2 regions of the Rouxiella sp. WC2420 genome follow, and region 2 is predicted to be linked to the other one. Evidence: predicted binding sites of a transcription regulator. Region 2 holds the regulator's gene; the other holds the start of a gene.
The links. The regulator PurR, encoded in region 2, represses purine synthesis genes. The targets are predictions, from matches to a motif close to CANGCAAACGTTTGCNTG.
Positions count from the first base shown of each region.

Region 1: cvpA (colicin V production protein) is a predicted target of PurR. The motif match lies at 2,005-2,022, and genes of this name have one in related genera.

Region 1 is NZ_CP165628.1:1,450,876-1,455,308, forward strand. Features, by position in the region: gene folC (bifunctional tetrahydrofolate synthase/dihydrofolate synthase) at 1-1,019, shown strand, start outside; gene dedD (cell division protein DedD) at 1,009-1,776, shown strand; gene cvpA (colicin V production protein) at 2,134-2,625, shown strand; gene purF (amidophosphoribosyltransferase) at 2,656-4,173, shown strand; gene AB3G37_RS06860 (UbiX family flavin prenyltransferase) at 4,346-4,433, shown strand, end outside.
Region 2 is NZ_CP165628.1:3,412,166-3,416,598, forward strand. Features, by position in the region: gene AB3G37_RS15745 (C40 family peptidase) at 1-814, shown strand, start outside; gene purR (HTH-type transcriptional repressor PurR) at 1,203-2,228, shown strand; gene punR (DNA-binding transcriptional activator PunR) at 2,274-3,176, opposite strand; gene punC (purine nucleoside transporter PunC) at 3,346-4,433, shown strand, end outside.

The DNA.
Region 1 (4,433 bases), 2.0 Mb from region 2:
TGCGTTACACCGAGCGCGTGCGCATTCAGGGCCAGGAGCTTACCGAAGCCGAACATTGCCAGTCTTTCGCCCTGCTTGAGGCGGGACGCGGCGAGGTGTCATTAACCTATTTTGAATACGGCACTCTGTCGGCGCTACAGCTGTTCAAACAGGCGGCGCTGGATGTGGTAATTCTGGAAGTCGGACTGGGCGGTCGTTTAGATGCGACCAACATTGTTGATGCCAACGTCGCCGTCGTTACCAGTATTGCGCTAGACCATACTGACTGGCTGGGCCCGGATCGCGAAAGTATTGGTCGCGAAAAAGCCGGTGTGTTCCGTGGTCAGCGACCAGCGGTGGTTGGTGAGCTTGATATGCCAGCCACTATTGCAGAGGTTGCGCGCGAGAAAGGCGCTGAGCTTCATCGCGTGGGCCATGACTGGCACTATCAGGTGGAGCAAAATAGTTGGAGCTGGCGCTGTGACGCCGACGGCGTTGCATTGGAGGACCTGCCGCTGCCTAACGTGCCGCTGGCTAATGCCGCAACTGCGCTGGCCGCGCTACATTATTGCGAGCTAAACGTTTCCATTGATGCAATTCGCCACGGCTTGCAACAGGCTTCTCTGCCAGGCCGTTTCCAGCTGGTCAGCGAAGCGCCGCGCCTGATCCTCGACGTAGCGCATAATCCGCACGCTGCCGGTTATCTGGCCGGTAAACTTTCTGATTTGCCAAGGCAGGGTGGAAAAGTACGTGCAGTTATCGGCATGTTGTTGGATAAAGACATAGCCGGGACGTTGGACTGCCTTAAGCCGCAGGTTGATGTCTGGTACTGTGCGCCGCTGGAAGGCCCGCGCGGTGCCGGCGTTGCTGCGTTGACAGAGCATCTTCCCGGTGCGTTTTCGTTCACTGACGTGGTGAGCGCATGGAAACAGGCGATGCAGGATGCTGAAAGTCAGGATATTGTTATAGTCTGTGGATCATTTCATACCGTAGCGCATGTGATGGCTGCGTTGGATACGGGGAATACCAGTGGCAAGTAAGTTTCAAAATCGTCTGGTTGGCACCGTAATTCTGGTCGCGTTGGGAGTGATTATTCTTCCCGGGCTGCTTGATGGAAAAAAGAAGCACTATGAGGATGAGTTTGCCTCTATTCCTCTGGTGCCAAAAGCGGGTGATACAGAAGTGCAGGGCAGTGCCGGTCCAGTGACCCAGTCGTTGCCAGCCCAGCCGCCGGAAGGCGCGGGCGAAGCGGTCAATGCCGGAGCCGCCGAGGCAGCACACGCCGCGGCTCAGGCACAGGGTGAAGATGATCAGGGGGGCAGCGCGCCACAGACCACACTGCCGCCAAAATCGACCTCTCAGCCCAAAATGGTCAGTCAGCCAAAAACGCTGACGCCGCCGACAATGACCGAGTCTCGCCAGCAACAGCAGAGCAGAACGGCGCAGTCGAAACCGGTCGAACCGAAAAAAGCCGAGCCGAAAAAAGCAGAACCTAAGCCAGTAGAAACAACCAGGACTGAAACCAAACCGCAAACGCCGGAAAAAGCGCCGGTTGGTCAGTCTTATGTTGTTCAGCTGGGAGCGTTGAAAAACGCAGACAAGGTGAATGAAATCGTCGCTAAACTGCGTCTTTCGGGTTATCGCGCCTACACGGTTCCGTCCTCGCCGGTACAAGGACAGATAACTCGAGTGTTTGTCGGTCCTGAGGCAAATAAGCAAAATCTTGAGGCTTCATTGCCGCAGCTGAAAAGCGTCAGCGGATTAAGCGGAGTCGTGCGTTCCTACGCTGCGCACTAAACGGCTTTCATTCAGTTAATGCTTCACCCTCTATGCCCTGGTCTGCGAGTTATCTGCGTGGCCGGGGCATAGGCAGTAACAGGTATCTCACGCGATTTAAGGTGGGATACAGTAAGCGTTATGTGCCTTTATTATTTAATAAAGTTTTCGCAAGTTTTGTTATCTTTTTGCGGTGATTGATGTTTTTTTCACCGTTGTGATTAATTTGGCTGACCGGCAGATTTCCCCTACGCAAACGTTTTCTTTTTCTGTTAGAATTCGCCGCGAAATGGATGCCGGGCGAGTTGTTCCCAAAATCATTGTCGCTTTTGCGAGAAAGATAGAGGGTCTTATCCTGGATGAGAGACAGATAAAGTGATGGTCTGGATTGATTACGTCATTATTGCGGTTATCGGGTTTTCTGCTTTAGTTAGCCTGATTCGGGGTTTTGTTCGCGAAGCCTTATCATTGGTAACCTGGGGTTGCGCTTTCTTTGTTGCCAGCCACTATTATCCTTACCTCGCCGTCTATTTCACACGTTTCGGAGATGAAGTCGTCCGAAACGGGATCGCAATCGGTATCTTGTTCATCGCGACGTTGATCGTAGGTGCCATTGTCAACTATGTGATCAGTTCATTGGTCGAGCGTACCGGGCTATCAGGTACCGACCGGGTATTAGGCGTCTGTTTTGGCGCACTGCGCGGCGTGTTAATCGTTTCCGCAGGGCTGTTCTTTCTCGACACCTTTACCAGCTTTTCGCAGAGTGAAGACTGGAAGCAGTCACAGTTGATCCCGCAGTTTAGTTATATCATCAGGTGGTTCTTTGACTACCTGCAGAGCACGTCGAGTTTCTTGCCAAAGCATATTTAACTTTGGCAGCGCTGATGAGGAAAAGACAACATGTGCGGTATTGTCGGTATCGCCGGTTTCATGCCGGTAAACCAGTCGATTTATGACGCGTTAACGGTGTTACAACACCGTGGGCAGGATGCCGCAGGCATCGTCACCATTGATGGCAACAACAACTTCCGCCTGCGTAAGGCGAATGGCCTGGTGAAGGATGTATTCGAAGCACGGCATATGCAACGTTTGCAGGGCAACATGGGCCTTGGTCACGTTCGTTACCCTACGGCTGGCAGTTCCAGCGCTTCAGAGGCTCAACCTTTTTACGTCAACTCTCCGTTCGGCATTACGCTTGCCCACAACGGTAACCTGACGAATGCACACGAATTAAGAAGCACGCTGTTTGAAGGCGCACGTCGCCACGTCAACACGACTTCTGACTCTGAAATTTTGCTGAACATTCTTGCCAGCGAGTTGGACCGTTTCCAGCATTATCCGCTGGAAGCTGACAACATTTTTGCTGCTGTAGCGGCGATGAACACTAAAATTCGCGGTGCTTATGCCTGCGTGGCAATGATCATCGGCCACGGTATGCTGGCTTTCCGCGACCCACACGGCATTCGCCCGCTGGTGATCGGCAAGCGCGACCTGGAAGACGGTCGTTGTGAATATATGGTGGCGTCCGAGAGTGTAGCTTTGGATACGCTGGGCTTCGAGTTCCTGCGTGACGTAGCGCCGGGTGAGGCCGTTTATGTCACCGAGAAGGGCCAACTGTTTACGCGCATGTGTGCCGAGAATCCTCAGTACAATCCATGCCTGTTCGAGTATGTCTACTTCGCTCGTCCTGATTCTTTCATCGACAAGATTTCGGTTTACAGCGCGCGCCGCCGTATGGGCCAGAAACTGGGCGCAAAAATTGCTCGCGAATGGGAAGATCTGGAAATTGATGCGGTGATCCCAATTCCGGAGACGTCTAACGACATCGCCCTGGAAATCGCCCGTATCCTGAACAAGCCATACCGTCAGGGTTTTGTGAAAAACCGCTACGTTGGCCGTACCTTTATCATGCCGGGCCAGCAGGAGCGCGTTAAGTCGGTTCGCCGCAAGCTCAACGCCAACCGCGCCGAGTTCCGTGATAAAAACGTGCTGCTGATTGATGACTCCATTGTACGCGGCACTACCTCGCAGCAGATCGTCGAGATGGCCCGTGATGCAGGCGCAAAAAATGTTTACCTGGCTTCGGCTGCGCCGGAAGTGCGCTTCCCGAACGTTTACGGTATCGACATGCCAACCGCCAACGAGTTGATCGCCCACGGTCGTGAAGTGAGCGAAATCAATCAGATGATTGGTGCAGACGCGCTGATCTTCCAGGATTTGAGCGACCTGATTGACGCGGTGAGAGAAGAGAACCCGGATATCGAGCAGTTTGAATGCTCTGTTTTCGACGGTATCTATGTCACCAAAGACGTTGACCAGAACTACCTTGAATACCTCGACGCTCTGCGTAACGACGATGCTCAGGCATTGCGCGGCCAGCAGGAAGCGGAAAACCTCGAAATGCATAACGAAGGTTAATTGACCTTCTTACCGCCTGTCTTGACCTGCTATGCGGGGCGGGGCAGGCGGTACTCTTCTGATATTTCTGCCGCTTTTCGCTGTGACTTGCCATTCGCTTTTCAATCCGGCAAAGTCATCAGACGATTCATACGTGCTAATGTTTTAGTTCGTTCTCCCCGAGGCAGTATTCATGAAACGACTCATAGTCGGCATCTCCGGCGCCAGTGGCGCAATCTATGGCGTGCGCCTGTTACAGGTTCTGCGCGAAGTCCCCGACG
Region 2 (4,433 bases):
AGAAAAGCACGTTAGTCAGGCAAAACCTGATGAGCGACGAAAGCGAAAAGTTGTAGCCAGAAGCAATAAAAAGTCAAAAATTGTTCCGGTCAAAGAACAATCAAAAGCCAAAGAACATAGCAAGACCAAAGAACCTGTTCATGCCAAAGCCGCGGTTGAGCACAAGCACCCTACCAGCACTAAGTTGGTGCGACGAAAGAACGAAAAACCGGTAGCAGCCCGACTTGCAAGTCACAAAACTGAAAAGCCGAAAAAAGAAATAACATCAATTACCCGTTCTCTTGCCACCACATCTAATGTGGTTTGTGCGAAAGACGGAAAAAAAGCTTACGGGCGACATCGTAAGCACCAGGCAAAAGCCGATACTTGCGCCCCCCTTACACTAAGCGCGGCACACAAGAAAAAGTATCTACATGCCAAAGAAACCGCGATGAACAAGCTGATGCACCAAGTTGGCAAACCTTATCGCTGGGGTGGAACCTCACCGAGTACCGGTTTCGACTGTAGTGGCCTGGTTTATTATGCCTACAAAGATTTGATGCGCATTAAAATGCCTCGCACCGCCAATGAAATGTACCATTTGCGCGACGCGGCCCCGATACAACGTGGTGAGCTTGAGTCAGGCGATCTGGTGTTCTTCAGAATTACCAAACGCGGCGCAGCAGATCACGTAGGTGTTTATCTCGGAAACGGTAAGTTTATTCAGTCACCGCGTACCGGAGAAGACATCAAAATCAGTTATCTGGCAGATAACTACTGGCAAGATCACTATGTAGGTGCACGCCGCGTAATGACGCCAAAAACGATTCGTTAAATAATGATTTCTCGCTTAACACCTGTGAATAGCATTTAACGAATGGTTTAAATTTAACGCCGTCGGCGGAATAGATAAAATAGTCAAGGGCGATTTCTGCGATAAGAAATCGCCCTTTTTGTTTCCTCATTCCCTCATTTAAGCCATTCAATGCGCTGAGTTAAGGCGAAAACACAAATTTGGCTTCCCCTTTTTTAAGATATAAGAGAAAATTAGCGGTTACCACGCTGTGTGCCCGGCCGTAGTTGACCGACGCTTCTTTCAGGCCCTCCTGGAACCATCCAACGATTTGACTGCATAAAATGATTTACGCAGTTGAATGCACGCAGGCAAACGATTAACAAAAAACTAACGTGCTGGAAAGGGTTAGTTCAGGAGTGATTTTTACATGGCCACGATCAAAGATGTCGCTAAGCGCGCAGGTGTTTCGACTACAACCGTGTCGCACGTCATCAATAAAACCCGTTTCGTCGCCGAAGAAACCAAAGCTGCAGTCCGCGCAGCCATTAAAGATTTGCACTATTCCCCGAGTGCCGTAGCGCGCAGTCTGAAGGTTAATAATACAAAAACCATTGGACTGCTGGCGACCTCAAGCGAAGCGCCCTACTTTGCAGAAGTTATTGAGGCTGTAGAGAACAGCTGCTTCGCCAAAGGCTATACGCTTATCTTATGTAATTCGCACAATGATCTGGAAAAACAGAAAGCCTATCTACAGATGCTGGCGCAAAAGCGCGTCGATGGCCTGCTGGTAATGTGTGCTGAATACCCGGATGAACTGCTGGCAATGTTAGAAGAGTACCGCTCGATCCCGATGGTCGTTATGGACTGGGGCGAAGCACAGAATGACTTCACTGACTCAATTATCGATAACGCCTTTGCGGGGGGGTATCTTGCTGGCCGCTATCTTATCGAACGCGGTCATCGTGACATTGGCGCGATCCCGGGACAACTGAACCGCAACACCGGCGGCGGTCGTTATCGTGGTTTCTTGAAAGCATTGAGCGAAGCGAATATTCCAGTTCGCGATGAATGGGTCGTGCAGGGTGATTTTGAACCAGAATCTGGCTATCAGGCAATGCAACAGATTCTCAATCAGAAACAGCGACCTACTGCCGTATTCTGCGGCGGTGACGTAATGGCGATGGGCGCAATCTGCGCTGCCGATGAAATGGGCCTGCGCGTTCCGCAAGATATCTCGGTGATGGGTTACGATAACCTGCGAAACGCGCGTTATTTCTCTCCGGCACTGACTACGGTTCATCAGCCGAAAGAGCGTCTGGGCGAAATGGCCTTTACTATGCTGCTCGACCGCATTATCAGCAAACGCGAAGTTCAGCAGACTATCGAAGTCAAACCGAAACTGGTTGAAAGGCGCTCGGTTGCCGATGGTCCATTCCGCGACTATCGCCGTTAATTTCTGCCCTGCAATTAAAACACGTCTGCTCTTACAGGCGTGTTTTTACCTCAACCACTCCTGATTCAACGTTTCACTGTCACCTAAATAATTGAGCAGCCAGTCCAGCGCAGGCGAGTGATTTTTCTGGTCCCAAGTCAGGCAGCAAGGGCTCTCGGGGAAACTGTTAGCCAATTTCAACACCGCCAGCTTGTTCTCGGTGATTTCCCTTTCTACCATGTGCACTGGCAGCATGCCGACACACAGCCCCTCGCATAAGCAGTCAATCGCACAGGTCCAGTCAGGCACCACTAGCCGCCGCTGATTGTCCAGTGTCCAGGTATCGCGTTTAGGCAAGTTTCTTGAGGTATCTTCAATACATAGCGCAGGGTAAGGTCTTAATGCTTCGTCGTCCAGAGCCTGCTGCTGCTCGGCCAAAGGATGTTTTGCGCTGACCACACAGTGCCACGGCAGTGTCCCCATGTCGCGGAAACTGAAACGGCCGCCAACCGGCACTGCGCTAGTGGCTCCAATAGCGACGTCCGCACGATCGTCTGCCAGCGCGTCCCAAACCCCGTTAAATACTTCGCCCTGAATCTGCAGTTCTGTATCGGGAAAAGCGCGATAGAAATCGACCACCAGCTGCCTGACTCGGCGCGGCTTGACGATACGGTCAACGGCAACCCGCAGCTGCCCGCTCCAGCCATTGGCCACCTGCTGGCATTGACGCCTGGTGGATAGCATTTTTTTGATAAGTATGCGAGCTTCATCAACAAAAAGCCGACCCGCAGGTGTCAACTCTACATCACGATGGCGTCTGTGAAACAGAGGCACGGCCAGCCATTCCTCCAACTGCCGCACTTGATAACTAATAGCCGATGGAACTCGGTTAAGCTCCTGCGCGGCGGCAGTAAAGCTGCCATTTCTGGCAACGGCGTCCACCACTTCCAGTGAATATTCAGACCACATGCCGCCCTCCTTTCTGCTTGCACATCACTTCACCCTTCTGCTTTCAAATTTTTTAATCGCATAGTGCAAATATTAACGTTTCACAACCACTAAGCCAAGCAGATACACTCCCGTGCTTCAAGTACCCTACGATACTTTTGACTGCTTTTTAGATTAATAAGAGAACATCATGAAACCCTCATTTGGATTTTTACTTTATCTTGCCGGCTTGAGCATGCTTGGCTTTTTAGCCACCGATATGTATTTGCCCGCATTTGGCAGCATGCAGGAAAACCTGGCGACCTCAGCCAGCGCCATAAGCTCAAGCCTGAGCATTTTCCTTGGCGGTTTTGCCGTCGCTCAGCTGTTTTGGGGCCCGTTGTCGGATCGTTTTGGCCGCCGCCCGATCTTGCTGAGCGGGCTGGGCCTGTTCTCAATGAGCTGTCTGGGGATGATTTGGGTACAGAGTAGCGAACTGTTACTGGTGCTGCGTTTTTTACAGGCAGTCGGCGTTTGTGCAGCGGCGGTAAGCTGGCAGGCTCTCGTCGTAGATCGCTACTCTTCTGAGGTAGCCAAGCGCACCTTTGCCAGCATCATGCCGCTGGTGGCGCTCTCTCCAGCTTTGGCCCCGCTAGTCGGCGCCTATGTGCTTAATCATTTCAATTGGCGGGTTATATTTGCCTTGCTGCTGGTGATCGGCGCGCTGCTGCTGTTCTTTACTTTGACATTAAAAGAATCGCGCAAAACGGCTGCACAGCAATCTCAGCCACAAAGCGGGCTTGCGGCAATGCTCACATCGCCAGTGTATAGCGGTAACGTACTGATTTATGCAGCAAGTTCGGCTGGATTTTTTGCCTGGCTCACCGGTTCGCCGTTTATTTTAAGCAATATGGGGTATGGCCCATCGGCAATAGGGCTCAGCTATGTGCCTCAAACCATTGCATTTTTATTCGGTGGTTACGGCTGCCGTATGTTGATCGCCAAAATTGATGGCTCTCGACTACTACCCTGGCTTTTATTCGGCTATGCTTTTAGCGTTATTTCACTATATTTAATTGCAACATTAACGCAGGCGACGCTAACGGGATTACTTATTCCATTCTGCTTTATGGCTTTGGTTAATGGCGCCAGTTACCCAATTGTCGTTGCCAATGCATTAATGACATTTCATGCCAATACAGGAAAGGCAGCTGCGTTGCAGAATACCATGCAGTTGGGATTGTGTTTTTTATCGAGCATGCTGGTTTCGACTTTTATCGAACAGCCATTGGTTTCCAC